3 regions of the Bacillus cereus group sp. BfR-BA-01316 genome follow, and region 1 is predicted to be linked to each of the others. Evidence: riboswitches for the same ligand, from Rfam matches in the RefSeq annotation. Region 1 holds a riboswitch; each other region holds the start of a gene.

Region 1 (5,666 bases):
ACAAATGATTTATAGCTCCAGTACACAACTCCTGCTCCGATTGCGAATCCTATAATACCAGCAAGACTACCAAGAGCAATTAAAGCCAAAATACCGGCCGCGATAAACGCTAGAAATTGTTTCATCTTGTGCTTGCCTCCCTTCGATTTGATACTCTTATCTTAACTATTTTTTCATTTTTTCATAACGAGCTTAAGAACTGTTTTCAACTCAGACTTAAGACTGAGTTGAATTCAGCCTCTCTCAAAACGAACATGTATTCGATGTGTATAGATACAGAAAAATTCTTATTCAATAACGGGTGATAATCTCAACTTGCGCGTCCAAAAAATTAGCAATACGTACAAACGTTTATTAAATTACATTAAAAATATTATTAAGAAAATTATGTTAAAATACATCAGAAGGCTATATTTAAATTAAAGGGGATATATCATGAATTTACACATTACGAAAGAAATCAATACCACCGCTAAAAACTATATAAACAATCAGCTTTATGAATATAATTTAAAGCACTTTCCATCTGATTTAAGAGACAGATACTTAGAGATTCATTTATTTCTTAAAGATGAAAATAGTAAGATACGCGGGGGAATATTAGGTGAAGTCTGTTGGAATTGGTTAGAGATTCACTCTTTTATCATCGATGAAGATATACGTGCATTAGGGTATGGAACTAAACTGTTATTAGAAGTAGAAAAAATTGCTTTAGAAAGAAATTGTGATTTTATAAAAGTTGACACTTTAAGCTTTCAAGCATTAGATTTCTATAAAAAATACGGTTATAAAGAGTATGGTATCCTCGATAACGTAGGAAGAGATTATAAGCACTACTATTTGAAAAAGGATTTATAAATAATAAAAAACGCTCAGAGAATGTTCTCCGAGCGTTTTCAACTGCTAATAATAAATGTCTCTTTATTTTATGCAGTTTTATGATACTCTTTTTTTTCCGCCACTTTAGAAAACCTCGGGAAACCAATTAATATAGAAATGATTCCACATACTCCAACTAAAATTGGATAAAATGCATATGGTAACAATTCGACCGGAGATAACGCAGCAAATCCTGCCGCTGTTAACATTTGAGCACCATATGGGATTAACCCTTGTATACAGCAAGAGAAAAGATCCAGTACACTCGCTGATTTACGGGGATCAATTTCATACTGATCCGCAATATTTTTCGCAAGCGGACCTGTAAAAATGATAGAGATTGTATTATTTGCTGTACACATATTCGTCATACTCACTAAGCCAGCAATACCAAACTCCGCTCCTTTTTTCGAACGAATATTACGTGTTAAAAGATTCATTAAATATTGAATGCCGCCATTATACTGGATAAGTTCAACCATACCACCGATTAAAATGGCAAGTAACACTAACTCCATCATACCGCCCATTCCAGTCGTTACACTTTTAAAGAAACTCTCTAACGTATAACTTCCATCTATAAGACCGATAACACCAGATAGTACAGTTCCACCAGTTAATACAATGAGTACATTCCAGCCAAGTAGCGCCGTAACAAGTACACCTGCATATGGTAAAATCTTCACCCAATCAAACGTATGAGCTTTAATTTCTGTATCATTTCCTAAAGTAATCATTACTAATAGTACAATTGTAATGACTGCAGCTGGCAATACAATTAAAAAATTCGTTTTAAACTTATCTTTCATTTCTGTTCCTTGCGAACGAACAGCAGCAATTGTCGTATCAGAAATAAATGATAAATTATCGCCAAACATCGCTCCGCCCACAACAGTAGCCATCGTAAGCGCAATTGAGATATCAGTTTGCCCACTAATACCTACAGCAATCGGTGCTAATGCAGCAATTGTTCCCATTGAAGTTCCCATCGCTAATGAAATAAATGCCCCTATAACAAAAATTCCAGCAACGATAAATCCTTGGGGTAAAATAGATAACGCTAAGTTAACAGTGGAATCGACTCCGCCCATCCCTTTTGCTGTTTCAGAAAACGCCCCTGCAAGTACAAAAATCAGAACCATGATCATAATATCAGGGTTTCCTGCACCTTTAGCAAATCGTTCTACTTTCACATTAAAGCTTTCTTTACGATTCATCACTAAAGCGATTCCTACAGCAATTGAAATCGCTACAAGTATCGGCAATTTATAGAAATCACCTGTAATAATCCCAGAACCAATAAATAGCGCCAAAAATATTCCAAGTGGTAATAAAGCTAAACCATTTCCTCTCGTTTCTTTCAAAGTATCATCTCTCCCTAGTTTTCAACCTTTTCTAATAAACAACAAAAGACCTCTTCCAATGAGAAGAGGTCTTATACATCTATAAGAAACGCTCTTCTCATCTTTCAAGCACATGCTTGCTGGATTTGGCACAGCACTCTGAAATCGAGTCCGCTGCCGAGGCATCGTAGGGCCAGTCCCTCCGCCTCTCTTTATAAGAAGGTTTCATATTTAATTTTTAATAATAATTTCTTTCCTAACTTTACTCGCTTACAAAACAAAAGTCAATTATTTTTTGTATAGTTTTTTTGGTAATTATACAAAAAGGTGAATAAACCAATCATTTTAACTTTTTAATTTCTTTATCCAATATTGAGATCCAATAAAATTTTCTATTTTTTATAGTCGCTATAATCCATTTTGTTGTATTCCATGCTAACTCATATTCTTCCTTTGTAACATCACCAATTTTATAAGCATCCTCTAACTCGTCTTCATCCAATACATAGATTTCACCGTTCGGTAACAATACTACATCTAAGTATAAATCATCAAAATAAGGTAAACCACGATCGTCTATTTTAAATTCTTTCGTCACATCGATATAATATTGCACTAATTGTTTTTGATTGTCTAACATAGCTGTAATTGCAAAGTTTTTCCCGTTTATAAAATATTGCATCCATGTATACCCATCACCTGCAATGCAAAGCTCTTTACTATTGTATTCTTTATAACTAGGCTCTCTCACCTTTTTTATATCCAATATTCCTAACATACCTGCTTCAGCTTGTTTTACTGTGTATGTCTTCTCTAGTAATCGCTTCCACGTAGAACCATCACCGTACTTACGTTTCATAACTTTCTCTCCTCTTCTACATACAGAAAAGCTCTCACATAATATGTGAGAGCTTTTCAAATCATAATTAAGCCGCTTGACCCTTTTCAGATATCTCTTTTAAATAGGCTTGTCCTTTTTCAGCGTCATATTGACCTTCCCACTTAGACATAACTACAGCCGCTAAAGAGTTACCTACAACGTTAACTGCTGTACGAGCCATATCTAGAATACGGTCAATACCTGCGATAAACGCTAAGCCTTCTGCCGGGATACCTACTGTACCAAGTGTTGCTAATAATACAACGAATGATACGCCTGGTACACCCGCGATACCTTTTGATGTAACCATTAATACAAGTAATAATGTAATTTGTTCTGTAATGGATAATTCAATACCGTACATTTGTGCTAAGAAAATTGCCGCAATTGCTTGATATAAAGTTGATCCATCTAAGTTAAATGAATAACCTGTCGGAATAACGAAAGATGTAATTGCTTTCGGACAACCGAATTTCTCCATTTTCTCCATAATTTTCGGTAAAACTGTTTCTGAACTCGCAGTAGAATACGCAAGAATAAGCTCGTCTTTTAAAATTTTAAAGAATTGGAAAATGTTAATACCGAATATTTTCGCTGTAAGTCCTAATACAACTACAACGAAGAAGATCATTGCTCCGTATACTACAATGAGTAATTTCCCTAATGGAATTAATGAAGATAAACCGAATGTAGAAACTGTTACACCAATTAATGCGAATACACCAAACGGTGCAAATTTCATAACTTGGTTAGTCACGTAAAACATCGCATCTGCTACACCTTGGAAAAATTGAAGAACCGGTCTTCCTCTTTCACCAATCGCCGCAACTCCTAAACCAAATAGTACAGAGAAGAAGATAATAGCAAGCATATCGCCTTCAGCTAATGATTTCATAATATTCGTTGGAACGATATTCACAAATGTATCTGCAAACGAATGACTTTGTACTTGAGCCGTTGTTTCTGCATATTTAGAAATATCAGTCTTCGTCAATTGATCCATATTCACGCCTTTTCCTGGTTGGAAAATGTTCGCTATTAATAGACCAACAACAATTGCAAGTGTTGTAATAATTTCAAAGTAAAGAATTGTTTTTCCGCCTAGTCGGCCTAACTTCTTAACATCGCCAACACCAGCAACACCAACAACGATACTTGCTACAACAATCGGTACAACGATCATTTTAATTAATCGGATGAAAATATCACCAATTGGTTGTAAGTACTTCACCACTTCCGGATTGCCAAAGAAAATCGCCCCAACTGCAATACCAAGCGCAAGTCCTATTAAAATTTGCCATGCAAGTCCTATTCTTTTCATACTTGTTGTAACCCCCTCTTCGATGTGTCACTCTATCTCTCATTCTATCTCTATAAAACATGAAATTAAGAGTATTACATATTATTCGACAATTCACTACATTTTGTCCCTGTTAAAAATCATAAATCAAAATTTAAAATCTGACAACAAAATAAGTTTGCCCGAATACAAATAATTTTCTTGACAAAAACAAAGCCCATGTCAGAAAACCTCACATGAGAACGATTCCTTACTAGTGATTTAAAGGTTTTCAAAGTAATGTTTCACCATGGAAAACTCCATCATTTCCCATGACTTTTTTAGAAAAAATAGAAATTGATACCTTTTTCTATACATTCAAGAATTTTAACTTTATGACAAACACTACGAAAAGATACTAAATTCCGACAAAACTTAGCAAATTTATAAAGTTTTCTTTACATTATGATTACAACGATAGACACCCTTCTTCTTCTTATGATATATACATTCATAGGGAAAGGAGCAAGACAACAATGAAAAAGAAATTTGCAGCATTTAGTGTTTTAGCAGCTGGAACGATTTTCGTTTCCCCGTTACTTTCACCCGTATACGCTGAAACGAATGAAAATAAATTATCTAATATTCAATCCGAATTAGAAGGCAAACAAAATGACTTACAAAATAAATCAGCTGAGAAAGAACAAATAGAAAAAGAAATCCAGGAATTACAAAAGAAAATCGACGAATTAACTACTTCTATTAATAAAAACGAAGCTGAATTAAACGATACAAAAAAAGAAATTAGCAACACACAGCAAACAATTGCTGAAAAAAAGAAACATATCGAGCAATTACAAACAAACATAGATACACGTCAAGAGGTTATTAAACAACGGCTACAATCTATGCAAGAGAAGCCTCGTACGAGTATCATTACAGAAGTAATAACAAGCTCTGCAAATATTGCCGATCTTGTTGATAATATGTACTCCGTAAGTTTAATTTTAAATAACGATACAGATATTGTGAAAAAGCAAACAAGTGATCAAAATGCCGTGACGACAGAAAAAGAAGCTGTTGAGAAAAAAGAGCAACAATTGAAAGAATCTGAACAAAAATTAGAACAAAAACAACAAGAGTTACAAAGTAATCAACAACAGCAACAAACTCTTATTAAAGATCTACATACGAAAGTATCAAAAGTAGATTCCGAGATTGAAGGATTAGAAGAGTCACAAGGTATTTTAGAAAACCAGCGTCAAGCTGTTCAAAAAGCAATTGA
Region 2 (5,666 bases), on a different contig from region 1:
TTTTCTTTTGAATGTCATTCCATGTGACACCGCTTTGCACCCTAATCCTCTTCTTCTCCGGATCGAATTCTAATATTTCATTATACCCTTTCATATCAAGCATCGTACCGTTCGGATAATACGTCTGCCCGCCTTGGCTATGTTGCATACCTGCAATGGAAATCTTCTCTCCAGAAACAGTTGCATCTTGCACTAACTTTTTTAATGAACTTTCATCCTCAGCATTTTCAACACGTTTAATTTTCGTTGGAAGCAACTTCCCTACATCACTCATAATAGGATGATCCAGTTGCTCTTTGTATGTATATATAGATGTCGTGAGCAACACTGTATACGCTACAATTACAACCGCTATTTTTCTTTTTTTCAAATGGCACTCTCCTCGTTTGAAATTCTAATCTCACTAGTACTTCTCTCTATTCTTATTGTACCTACTTTCTTAAAAGGAAAATACTACACTCTAAAAAAGAACTATCTTTCTTTTACTTATTATGAAGTGAAACCATAAGCATGATTAAAAAAACATTTAAATATGATGTAGAGGAAAATAACTTAATTCAGGAGGTTGCTATGAAAGCAATTATTTGCACAAAATACGGGCCACCTAACGTTCTCAAGCTTCAAGACGTAAAGAAACCTACTCCTAAAAAGAATGAAGTATTAGTTAAGATTCACGCAACAAGTGTAACAACTGGCGATTGTAGAATGCGAAGCTTTAACTAGTCCACTTTTATTTTGGATTCCTATGCGACTTGTATTAGGGCTTAGAAAACCGAGAAAACCTATACTTGGAGTAGAATTAGCTGGAGAGGTTGAAGAAATAGGAACAGATGTGACTCAATTCAAAAAGGGAGATCACATCTTTGCATTAACAGGACTTAACGTTGGTGGTTATGCTGAATACACATGTGTACATGAAAGCGGATTGATAGCATTAAAACCTACCAATGTGACGTATGAGGAAGCTGCAGTTATTCCTTTCGGCGGAACTTCAGCATTACATTTTTTGAGAAAAGGACACATAAAAAAAGGACAGCAAGTACTTATATATGGCGCCTCCGGATCAGTAGGTACCGCCGCTGTGCAACTTGCTATATATTTCGGCGCGACTGTTACAGCTGTTTGTAGTAATTCAAATTTTGAGCTAGTAAAATCTTTAGGGGCTGATAACGCAATTGATTATACGAAAGAAGATTTTACTGAACGAGGCGAGTGCTACGATATAATATTTGATGCAGTTGGAAAGTATAAAAAATCCCTTTGTGAAAAAGCATTAACGCCTAATGGAAAATACGTATCTGTTAATGGAACAATGGCAAAGGTCAGTAAAGACGATATGAGCCTATTAAAACAACTAGCTGAAACAGAAAAGCTAAAACCTGTTATTGATAGAACTTACCGATTGGAAGAAGTTTCAGAAGCTCATACGTATGTAGAGATGGGACATAAGAAAGGCAATGTTTCGATTACCTTAAAATAAAATATATTCAGAAAATAATATTGACAATTCTTTTTGTAAGATTTACTATTAGTACCATATTTAAAAACTAAATACACATACTCTTATCAAGAGTGGCGGAGGGACTGGCCCGATGATGCCCGGCAACCGAGCTTATAACGTATAAGCTAAGGTGCTAATTCCTGCAGAACGATTTTCGTTTTGGAAGATAAGAGAGGAACCTATTTCGTCTATTCGGCACCTCTCTTATTTTTGAGAGGTGCTTTTTATTTTAGAACGCATATTAAGGAGGAATTATAAATGAAAAAGGTATTATTAAGTATTGTAAGTGGAGCTGTATTATTGTTAGGCGCATGTGGTGCTAATTCTGATAAAGAGGTAAAAGCATTAGATGAGAAAAAGATTACCGTTGGTGTAACAGGCGGACCGCATGAACAAATTTTTGAAAAGGTGAAAGAAGTTGCAGCAAAAGATGGCCTCCAAATCGATGTAAAGATATTTAATGATTATGTAGCACCAAACGTATCTTTAGATGAAAAAAGCCTCGATGTAAATAGCTACCAAACTAAATCTTATTTAGACGTATTTAAAGCTGAACGTAATATGAAATTAACTGAAGTATTTTCCACAGTAACATTCCCTATGGGTATATACTCTAAAAACTTAAAAGATGTAAAAGAATTAAAAGAGGGCGACGCAATTGCTGTCCCAAATGACCCAACAAATGAGCTGCGTGCTTTAAAGCTATTTGAAAAAGCAGGGGTTTTAAAAATCGATCCAAAAGCTACAGAAAAAGCGACTGCAAAAGATGTAATTGAAAATCCAAAAAATTTAAAAATTATTGAATTAGAGGCATCTCAATTACCAACGCAGCTAAGTGAAGTAAAGGCGGCTGCGATTAATACAAACTTTGCATTAGGTGCAAAATTAAGTCCCGCAAAAGATTCTATTTTCCGCGAGGGAAAAGATTCACCCTATGTGAACTGGGTCGTTGTTCGTACTGAAAATAAAGATGATGCTGTTGTAAATAAATTAAAGAAAGCTTATCAATCTAAAGAAGTAAAAGATTTCATTGAGAAAAAATTCGATGGTTCTGTTTTACCGTCTTGGTAGGAGCTGACTATAATGATTGAATTGAAAAATATTTCCAAAGTATTCTCAACAAAAAAAGGGAATGTTGAGGCTCTTAAACCAACTTCCCTTAAAGTAAAGAAGAGCGAAGTATTTGGAATCATCGGATATAGCGGCGCTGGTAAAAGTACATTAATTCGCTGTGTAAATTTATTAGAAAAACCAACGACAGGAAATATCATTGTAAACGATCAAGATTTAACAACCTTATCGACGAAAGAACTCGCAAAAGCGAGACAAAAAATCGGCATGATTTTTCAAGGATTCAATTTACTTAAAACCGTTACCGTTTATGAAAACATCGCACTACCCTTACGTCTATCTGGTCTTCCAAAAAATGAAATTGAAAAAAGGGTAGAAAAGTATTTACGCATTGTTGATCTCTTTAATAAAAAAGATGCCTATCCAAGTGAATTATCTGGTGGTCAAAAACAACGTGTAGCGATCGCCCGCGCACTATCTCATGAGCCTGAAGTTTTATTAAGTGATGAAGCAACAAGCGCATTAGATCCGGAAACGACCGATTCTATTCTTGATTTATTATTAAAGATCAACGAAGAAATCGGAATTACGATTTTGCTAATTACACACGAAATGAATGTCATCCAGCGTATATGTGACCAAGTTGCTGTAATGGAACATGGATCTGTCGTTGAAAGTGGAACCGTAAAAGATATTTTCACAAATCCACAACATGTAACAACGAAGAAATTTGTAAATAGCGCATTTGCAGCTAAAATTCCAGAAGAGGTACAGAAAGAGCTACAAAGTACTGGAGAAATCGTAACACTTTCATTTATTGGAACCTCTTCAGGAGAACCCGCGTTAGCTGTTGCTACAAAACGTTTCCACGTATATCCTAATATTTTATCAGGCAATATTACGCAGTTAAAACATGAGGCATATGGGAAACTGGTCGTTCATATGCAAGGTGAAAAAAGTGAAGTACACCGTGCCTTATCATTTTTGCAAGAACAAGGGATCATCGTAGAAGGAGGTAGAACAGATTATGGGAAACAAGTCCTTTTTGGATGAGTGGGGTAACGTAATATGGGAAGCAACAATTCAAACCTTTCAAATGACATCTATTTCACTACTTATCTCTATTCTAATTGCGTTACCACTCGGTGTAACACTCGCTTTAACAAGACCTGGTGGCCAACTAGAGAATAAAATCGTATATCCGATTCTTAATACAATTATTAATGTCATTCGCTCTCTGCCATTTATCATTCTATTATTCTTTATTTTACCTTTTACAAAATTTCTAATGGGGACATCTATTGGTGTGCAAGGTGTTATCGTACCACTTGTCGTATTCACAGCTCCCTATATTGCTCGTTTAATGGAAACGGCTTTACTAGAAGTGGACCGTGGTGTTATTGAAGCATATCAAGCAATGGGAATTTCTACTTTAAAAATCATTTGGCACGTCATGGTTAAAGAAGCTCGTCCATCTCTCGTACTCGGATTAACAATCGCAACGATCGGCTTAATCGGTGCAACAGCAATGGCTGGACTTGTAGGTGCTGGAGGCCTTGGTGATCTCGCATATCGATTCGGGCATTTACGCTACGAACCTGAAGTAATGTATGCAACAGTCTTTATTTTAATCATTCTCGTTCAAGGATTACAGTCATTAGGGAATGGTATAGCGCGAAGATTGAAGAAAGATTAAAAAGAAGGTATCTCACTGAAATGAGATACCTTCTTTTTATTTATAAATTTATCTCTTAAATCCACCTTCTGAATGAATAACTTGCCCTGTAATCCACTCGGCTTCTTCGCTCACTAAAAACTTAATAAGCCTTGCTGCATCCTTTGGTTCACCAATTCTGCCAAAAGGAAACATCGGTGTTAACCCGCGCTTTATCTCTTCAGTCATCCATCCCGTATTAGTTGGACCTGGATTAATCGCATTAACCGTTATCCCTAAATGAGCCACTTCTGCTGATAACGTACTAGTGAGAGCGTCAATAGCTCCCTTCGTTGTTGCATATGCTAGCTCTCCAGCCATAGGCCCTTTAAATTGCCCCGAAGTAATATTAACGATTCTACCACTGGATTTCATCTTGAATCCACGTGCAAACTCACTACTTAACAATGTAGTCCCACGAACATTTACCATGTAATGCTTATCCAACTCTTCGGCAGTCAAATTAGAGAAATCATTATTCGTAGAATAAGCTGCATTATTAATTAATATATGAGGGTACCCTAATTGTTCAGTAACTGTATTTATAAGCTGCTTTGGTGCATCGTTCCGAGTTAAATCTAACTCCATACTTGATACTTTAACACCGCTTTGTATCAGCTCTTCTTTTAATTGTATTTGTTCATTTTGCTCAACGCCCCAAGGCATCTCTTTATCATACTCTGTCCAATACGTAAAAAATATATCGTATCCTGCTTCAGCTAATTCTTTACAAATAGCTGCTCCTATACCATCTAGACGACTTACACCTGTAACAACTGCTACTTTATTTTTTAATTGATTCATCATATACTCCTCCAAATTAAAGGACGCATATTTTATATAAGAGATATAAACTTTCCCGACATAGGTATCTATCCTTACAAAAGGGATGTACAAGCCAAATATGCAGTCCTTGAATGATTTACAGATAGCTAAATAAACCCTCACTTATGAGAGAAAAATTCATCTATCTAATTTCTAATCATTACAAGTTCATCCACATATCTAGTCTTTATCCCCTTTCAATATATCTCTATTATTTACTTTAACAAAAAGATTAAATATTTAAAATAGAAAAGATAATCTTACTTCTCTTTCGGAGGAAAAATATTGTGATTTACCTACATATAAGCTTCAACTATGTTTCTATTAAAAATAACCATTAAGATATTAAAATAAAACAAATAATCAGAAAACACTGGTAAATAATGGTTTGTTTTTTTATAATAAAACGTGGGGCTAATGTGAGAGATGTTATAAATGGTCTGATTATGCAGACTCATCTAGTTTTAAACAAATTGGGGGAAGAAAAATGTCAAAAAAAGTAATTTCTTTATTTTCTACAGTAATCGTAGCAGCCTTTCTAATAACTGGCTGCGG
Region 3 (5,666 bases), on a different contig from region 1:
TGATTATAGTTTCACTTAATTATCATCATTATCTACTAAAAAACCGGCACTGGCAAAATGAGAAGGTTCCCATTAGCCAATCACCGGCTGTGCACTGTCCCTTAGAAGGGGTGACACAATATTAGTATAAAACAGGCCTCTCCATTCCGCCACCCATCAAATGTTATAATTGTAAATATATTCTATGTCTATCGTATAGAACTAAAGATGTACATGAATCAATTTCATAATTGTTTTTTACCAGTAGAAGATAATACTTTGAATCCAAGTTATTCATATATTTTCAGCAATTCACTCTCCATTATATATTTCCTTCTTCCCCATTCATTTTTTATTCTGTAATTGGCTATATTCTTCTTTTGTATTCACATTAAGAAATAACCCATTCGACAGCTGTGTTTCTTCTGCCGTAACATACTGAGTATTACAATGAGATAATAGCCCCTGCATACTTCTCTTATCTTCTTTTAATAACTTCTCTATTTTTTCTTTTGCTCGGTGATGATACAATGCTAAAAGTGGTTGTTTCCGCCCCTCCACCAATGGAACAATTGCTTCATACGCTTCATCTACTCGTTCTATAAATGTCATCGCCCACTCTTTCGAAACATTTGGTGTGTCGCACGGTGCAACGATATACCAATCTGCATCTACGAATTCCATGCCTGTTAACAAACCAGCAAGCGGACCGTTTCCTTTATACAGCGCAATATCTTCTACAACTGGTACATGCAGTATATGCGAGAGATTATTAGTAATCGCTGGATGGCTGATTACAACAATTTCTGTAACAACTTCTTTCAATGCCTCTATACTATGCTCAATAAATGTTTTCCCGCGCCAAGTTGCTAATGCTTTCGGCTCTCCAAAACGACTAGACTGTCCGCCAGCTAATACAATTCCTGCAATTTTCATTGGCGATGCAGCTCGAATGTAATATGACCTAATTCCGGTAAAATTAATTTATTCATCGCAAGACGAACTGCTCCGCTAGACCCTGGCATCGAGAAGACTACTTTGCGTCCAATTGTACCGCCGATTGCTCTACTTAACATCGCACTACTTCCGATATCTTCTAAGTAACTAATCATGCGGAACAATTCACCAAATCCAACAATTTCTTTATCTAATAACGCCGACACTGCCTCTATTGTTACATCACGTTTCGTAATACCAGTTCCGCCATTCGTTAACACGACATCCACATCTTCCTTATGATAACCAGCTAACACAGCCTGCTGAATACTTTCTTTATCATCTTTTACAATTTCATAAGCAGTCACTGTATGCCCTGCTTCTTTTAACAATTCATGTAGTAGTTGACCACTCTTGTCCGTCTCTTTCGTACGTGTATCAGAGATCGTAACGATTTTACAACGCACTTCTTTTGGAGCTTGTTTTTTATGTTCGATTACGCTCATTTTTTATCTTTCCTTTCTTACAGACTTTTCTTCATTTTATCATACATACCTTTACACAATTTTGTATGAAGCTAATGATACGTCATGATACGATATAAGTATGCACGCCCATAAAAAGGGAAAAAGATTATACTGTCTATTCCATGTCTTATACTTCTTTCACATAATTAGCTACTATTTAACTCTCCTTATATTTTCTACATAATAGATTTTATTTTAAAACTTGCATTACAAAATAATTCGGAGGTCCACACACTATGGAATTTTACAAAAAATTAACACCGACATTCATCCTCTTATTTGTCCCGCTATTTGCGGGCAGTAAAACTCCCACCTCAAAATTCGGCTGGAGCAAAGAAGTTAGGCGGGAGTCGGGCTACCCGTAAACGCCCGATTGGTGAGGGCTAATAATCAGTGGGGGATGCCCCCCCACTGATTAAAGTTTCACTTTATCGCTTCAATCACTGTCGGTTTTTCCTTAAAAGGCGCAATCCCATACGCTACATTAATAAGCATTATATTCGCAACGCTCTTTTTACTGTGCAGTGCATTTTGTGCAGGAAAAGCACGTCAACTGAAAGGGTGATTTCACATGTTCCAAAAGAAGCCGATAATTTGCAAATCATGTAAAAAGGAAATACAAACGTATGAAAAAGCGTGGATTCATATGCCATTTCCGGCGAGCGGTATGACAAATATGAAAAAGTATATTGAGCTAGATGGCGAAGTGTATTGTAGTTCATGCATTCAAATCGTAAATAAAACCAAATAAAAAAAGCTTTGCGCTCACTGCGCAAAGCTTTTTTTCATATATTATAGACCAGCTTGCTCTTTTAAAGTAGCTGCTTTGTCTGTACGTTCCCATGCAAGATCTACATCAGTACGTCCGAAGTGGCCGTAAGCTGCTGTTTGTTTGTAAATTGGGCGACGTAAGTCTAGCATTTTAATAATACCAGCTGGGCGAAGATCGAAGTTGTTACGAACTAGTTCTACTAATACGTCTTCAGATACTTTACCAGTGCCTAATGTATCAACTGAAATTGATACTGGTTGCGCTACGCCGATTGCGTATGCAAGTTGTACTTCTGCTTTGTCAGCAAGACCGGCTGCTACGATGTTTTTCGCAACATAACGAGCTGCATATGCTGCAGAACGGTCAACTTTCGTTGCATCTTTACCAGAGAATGCACCACCGCCATGGCGAGCATATCCACCGTAAGTATCAACGATGATTTTACGTCCTGTTAAACCAGCATCACCTTGTGGTCCACCAATTACGAAGCGGCCAGTTGGGTTAATGAAGAATTTCGTTTCTCCATCCATTAATTCTGCTGGAACTACAGCTTTAATTACGTGCTCTTTTAAATCGCGATCGATTTCTTCCCACGTAACATCTGGATGATGCTGTGTAGAAATTACAATTGTATCCACACGTACAGGTTTACCATTTTCATCATACTCAACTGTAACTTGCGTTTTTCCATCCGGACGTAAGTATGATAATGTGTCATCTTTACGTACTTCAGTTAAACGGCGAGCTAATTTGTGAGCAAGCGAGATTGGAAGTGGCATTAATTCTTGTGTTTCATTACATGCGAACCCAAACATTAAACCTTGGTCTCCCGCACCAATTGCCTCAATCTCAGCGTCAGTCATTTGACCTTCGCGTGCTTCTAGTGCTTGGTCAACACCCATAGCGATGTCAGCAGATTGCTCATCGATAGATGTTAAAACTGCACAAGTTTCTGCATCGAATCCGTATTTTGCGCGTGTGTAACCAATGCCTTGAATTGTTTCACGAACGATTTTTGGAATATCTACGTAAGTAGAAGTCGTAATTTCCCCCGCTACCAATACTAAACCAGTTGTTACAGTTGTTTCACAAGCTACACGTGCATTTGCGTCCTTTGCTAAGATCGCATCTAAAATTGAATCAGAAATTTGGTCACAAATTTTATCTGGATGTCCTTCAGTTACAGACTCAGATGTGAACAGATGACGTTTTTTTGTCATGTGGTAAACCTCCCTACAGTAATTGTATATATTGTACGGAACTCATCCTTAATTTGCCACAAACTGCGACATACATTTATTCTCCCACACAAGCATACAGAAAAACCTTTCCTACTTAACATAGAGGAAAGGTTTAATTTGCTACTTGCATACTGCTTTTTGCCCTTTGCTCTTATCGTTCGAGACCATTAGCCTCGCACAGGTTTTAGCACCTATTCACCTGTATTTACCACTACAAGTGAGGTTGCTGGGCTTCATCGGGCCTGTCCCTCCGCCAGCTCGGGATAAGAGAGTATCCGTCCCAACCTATACTAAAGAAATGATATTCATTTGTCAATTAATATTCACATTTTCCTGAAAGTTTTTCTCAATACGCATAGAATGAAATATTAATAAGGAAATGATACATTCACACAAACAAAAATAAATAAATAGTATACATTATTTATATAATTGTGTTATACTCTTGATGGGGATTACGAGAAATATTTCATTAAATGAAAAGGATGGTATATAAATATGAGTACTGTGAATGTCCAAATTGGTTTACATGAATTATTGAACGGAAGCAATGCACAGATTCAATTAAGTGTTCCGCAATTAGTGGAAAAAGTATTAATGCGAAACGAAGGAAAATTAACTTCTACTGGTGCCGTTTCTGCTTCAACAGGAAAATACACAGGACGTTCTCCTAAAGATAAATTTATTGTGAAGGAAGCATCGGTTGCTGACAAAATTGCTTGGGGAGCCGTGAACCAACCGATCTCTGAAGAACATTTTAATAAATTATATACAAAAGTTTTAGAATACTTAAAAGAAAAAGAAGAGTTATTCATCTTCAAAGGATTTGCTGGCGCTGATCGCAACTATCGCCTACCAATTCAAGTTGTTAACGAATATGCATGGCATAATTTGTTCGTACATCAATTATTTATTCGTCCAACTGAAGAAGAATTAACAACTCACGAATCAGAATTCACAATTGTTTCTGCACCAAACTTCAAAGCAGATCCAGCAATTGACGGTACAAATTCTGAAGCGTTCATTATGGTTTCATTCGAAAAACGTATCGTACTAATCGGTGGTACAGAATACGCTGGAGAAATGAAAAAATCAATCTTCTCTATTATGAACTTCTTACTACCTGAACAAGACATTCTTTCTATGCACTGCTCTTCAAACGTAGGCGAAGAAGGCGACGTAGCACTATTCTTCGGTTTATCTGGAACAGGCAAAACAACATTATCTGCTGATCCAAACCGTAAATTAATCGGTGACGATGAGCACGGTTGGTCTGATAACGGTGTATTCAATATTGAAGGCGGTTGCTATGCTAAATGTGTAAATCTTTCTCATGAGAAAGAACCACAAATCTTCGATGCAATCAAATTTGGTTCAGTTTTAGAAAACGTTGTCATTGATGGTCAAACACGCATCGCTGACTATAACGATACTACTTTAACAGAAAATACACGTGCCGCATACCCTATGCATGCGATTGACAATATCGTACTGCCAAGTGTTGCAGGACATCCAAATACAATTATTTTCTTAACTGCTGATGCATCTGGCGTATTGCCTCCAATCAGTAAGCTATCAAAAGAGCAAGCTATGTACCATTTCTTAAGCGGTTACACTAGTAAACTAGCAGGAACTGAGCGCGGTGTTACATCTCCGCAAGCTACATTCTCTACTTGCTTCGGTTCACCATTCTTACCGCTTGATGCATCTCGTTATGCTGAAATGCTTGGTGAGAAAATCGAGAAGCATGATGCAAAAGTATTCTTAGTAAACACTGGCTGGACTGGTGGCGAATATGGCGTTGGTAAACGTATGAACTTAGGTTACACTCGTGCAATGATTCAAGCAGCACTAAGCGGTGAACTTGCTAAAGCTGAAACTACAAAACACGACATCTTTGGCCTTGAAGTACCTCGTCACGTTCCAGGTGTACCTGACGAAGTATTAATGCCTGAACAAACTTGGGCTGATAAAGATGCTTACAAAGCGAAGGCAATTGAGCTTGCAAACGAATTTAAAGAAAACTTCACAAAATTCGATAGCGTTTCTGAAAATATTATTAACTTAGGCGGTCCAATCGCTTAATATATAAACTTTCTGTTGCAATAACCCTTTACTCATATGAATAAGTATCGTGTAGCCAAAAGTTTCGCGTACTCACCGACAAAACCCAATGCGGCTTAACGGTTACACATACTTACATAAAAAAGA

What was found. A riboswitch is a leader RNA that binds a small molecule or an ion and turns the genes downstream of it on or off. The one in region 1 is predicted to bind S-adenosylmethionine.
Positions count from the first base shown of each region.
Region 2: another riboswitch for S-adenosylmethionine. It lies ahead of MR071_RS14645 (MetQ/NlpA family ABC transporter substrate-binding protein); the one in region 1 lies ahead of MR071_RS19145 (Na+/H+ antiporter NhaC family protein).
Region 3: another riboswitch for S-adenosylmethionine. It lies ahead of metK (methionine adenosyltransferase); the one in region 1 lies ahead of MR071_RS19145 (Na+/H+ antiporter NhaC family protein).

Region 1 is NZ_JAKUGX010000028.1:37,654-43,319, reverse strand. Features, by position in the region: gene MR071_RS19155 (lmo0954 family membrane protein) at 1-125, opposite strand, end outside; gene MR071_RS19150 (GNAT family N-acetyltransferase) at 436-858, shown strand; gene MR071_RS19145 (Na+/H+ antiporter NhaC family protein) at 927-2,243, opposite strand; SAM riboswitch class I at 2,338-2,443, opposite strand; gene MR071_RS19140 (ribonuclease FAU-1 family protein) at 2,563-3,081, opposite strand; gene gltP (glutamate/aspartate:proton symporter GltP) at 3,149-4,423, opposite strand; gene MR071_RS19130 (murein hydrolase activator EnvC family protein) at 4,918-5,666, shown strand, end outside.
Region 2 is NZ_JAKUGX010000017.1:72,896-78,561, forward strand. Features, by position in the region: gene MR071_RS14635 (FAD-binding oxidoreductase) at 1-370, opposite strand, end outside; partial or broken gene MR071_RS14640 (NAD(P)-dependent alcohol dehydrogenase) at 571-1,480, shown strand; SAM riboswitch class I at 1,561-1,674, shown strand; gene MR071_RS14645 (MetQ/NlpA family ABC transporter substrate-binding protein) at 1,760-2,572, shown strand; gene MR071_RS14650 (methionine ABC transporter ATP-binding protein) at 2,585-3,625, shown strand; gene MR071_RS14655 (methionine ABC transporter permease) at 3,600-4,268, shown strand; gene MR071_RS14660 (SDR family oxidoreductase) at 4,317-5,093, opposite strand; gene MR071_RS14665 (DUF5068 domain-containing protein) at 5,599-5,666, shown strand, end outside.
Region 3 is NZ_JAKUGX010000009.1:29,465-35,130, forward strand. Features, by position in the region: gene mobA (molybdenum cofactor guanylyltransferase) at 325-915, opposite strand; gene MR071_RS09655 (MogA/MoaB family molybdenum cofactor biosynthesis protein) at 912-1,421, opposite strand; gene MR071_RS09660 (hypothetical protein) at 2,014-2,193, shown strand; gene metK (methionine adenosyltransferase) at 2,235-3,434, opposite strand; SAM riboswitch class I at 3,604-3,725, opposite strand; gene pckA (phosphoenolpyruvate carboxykinase (ATP)) at 3,954-5,540, shown strand.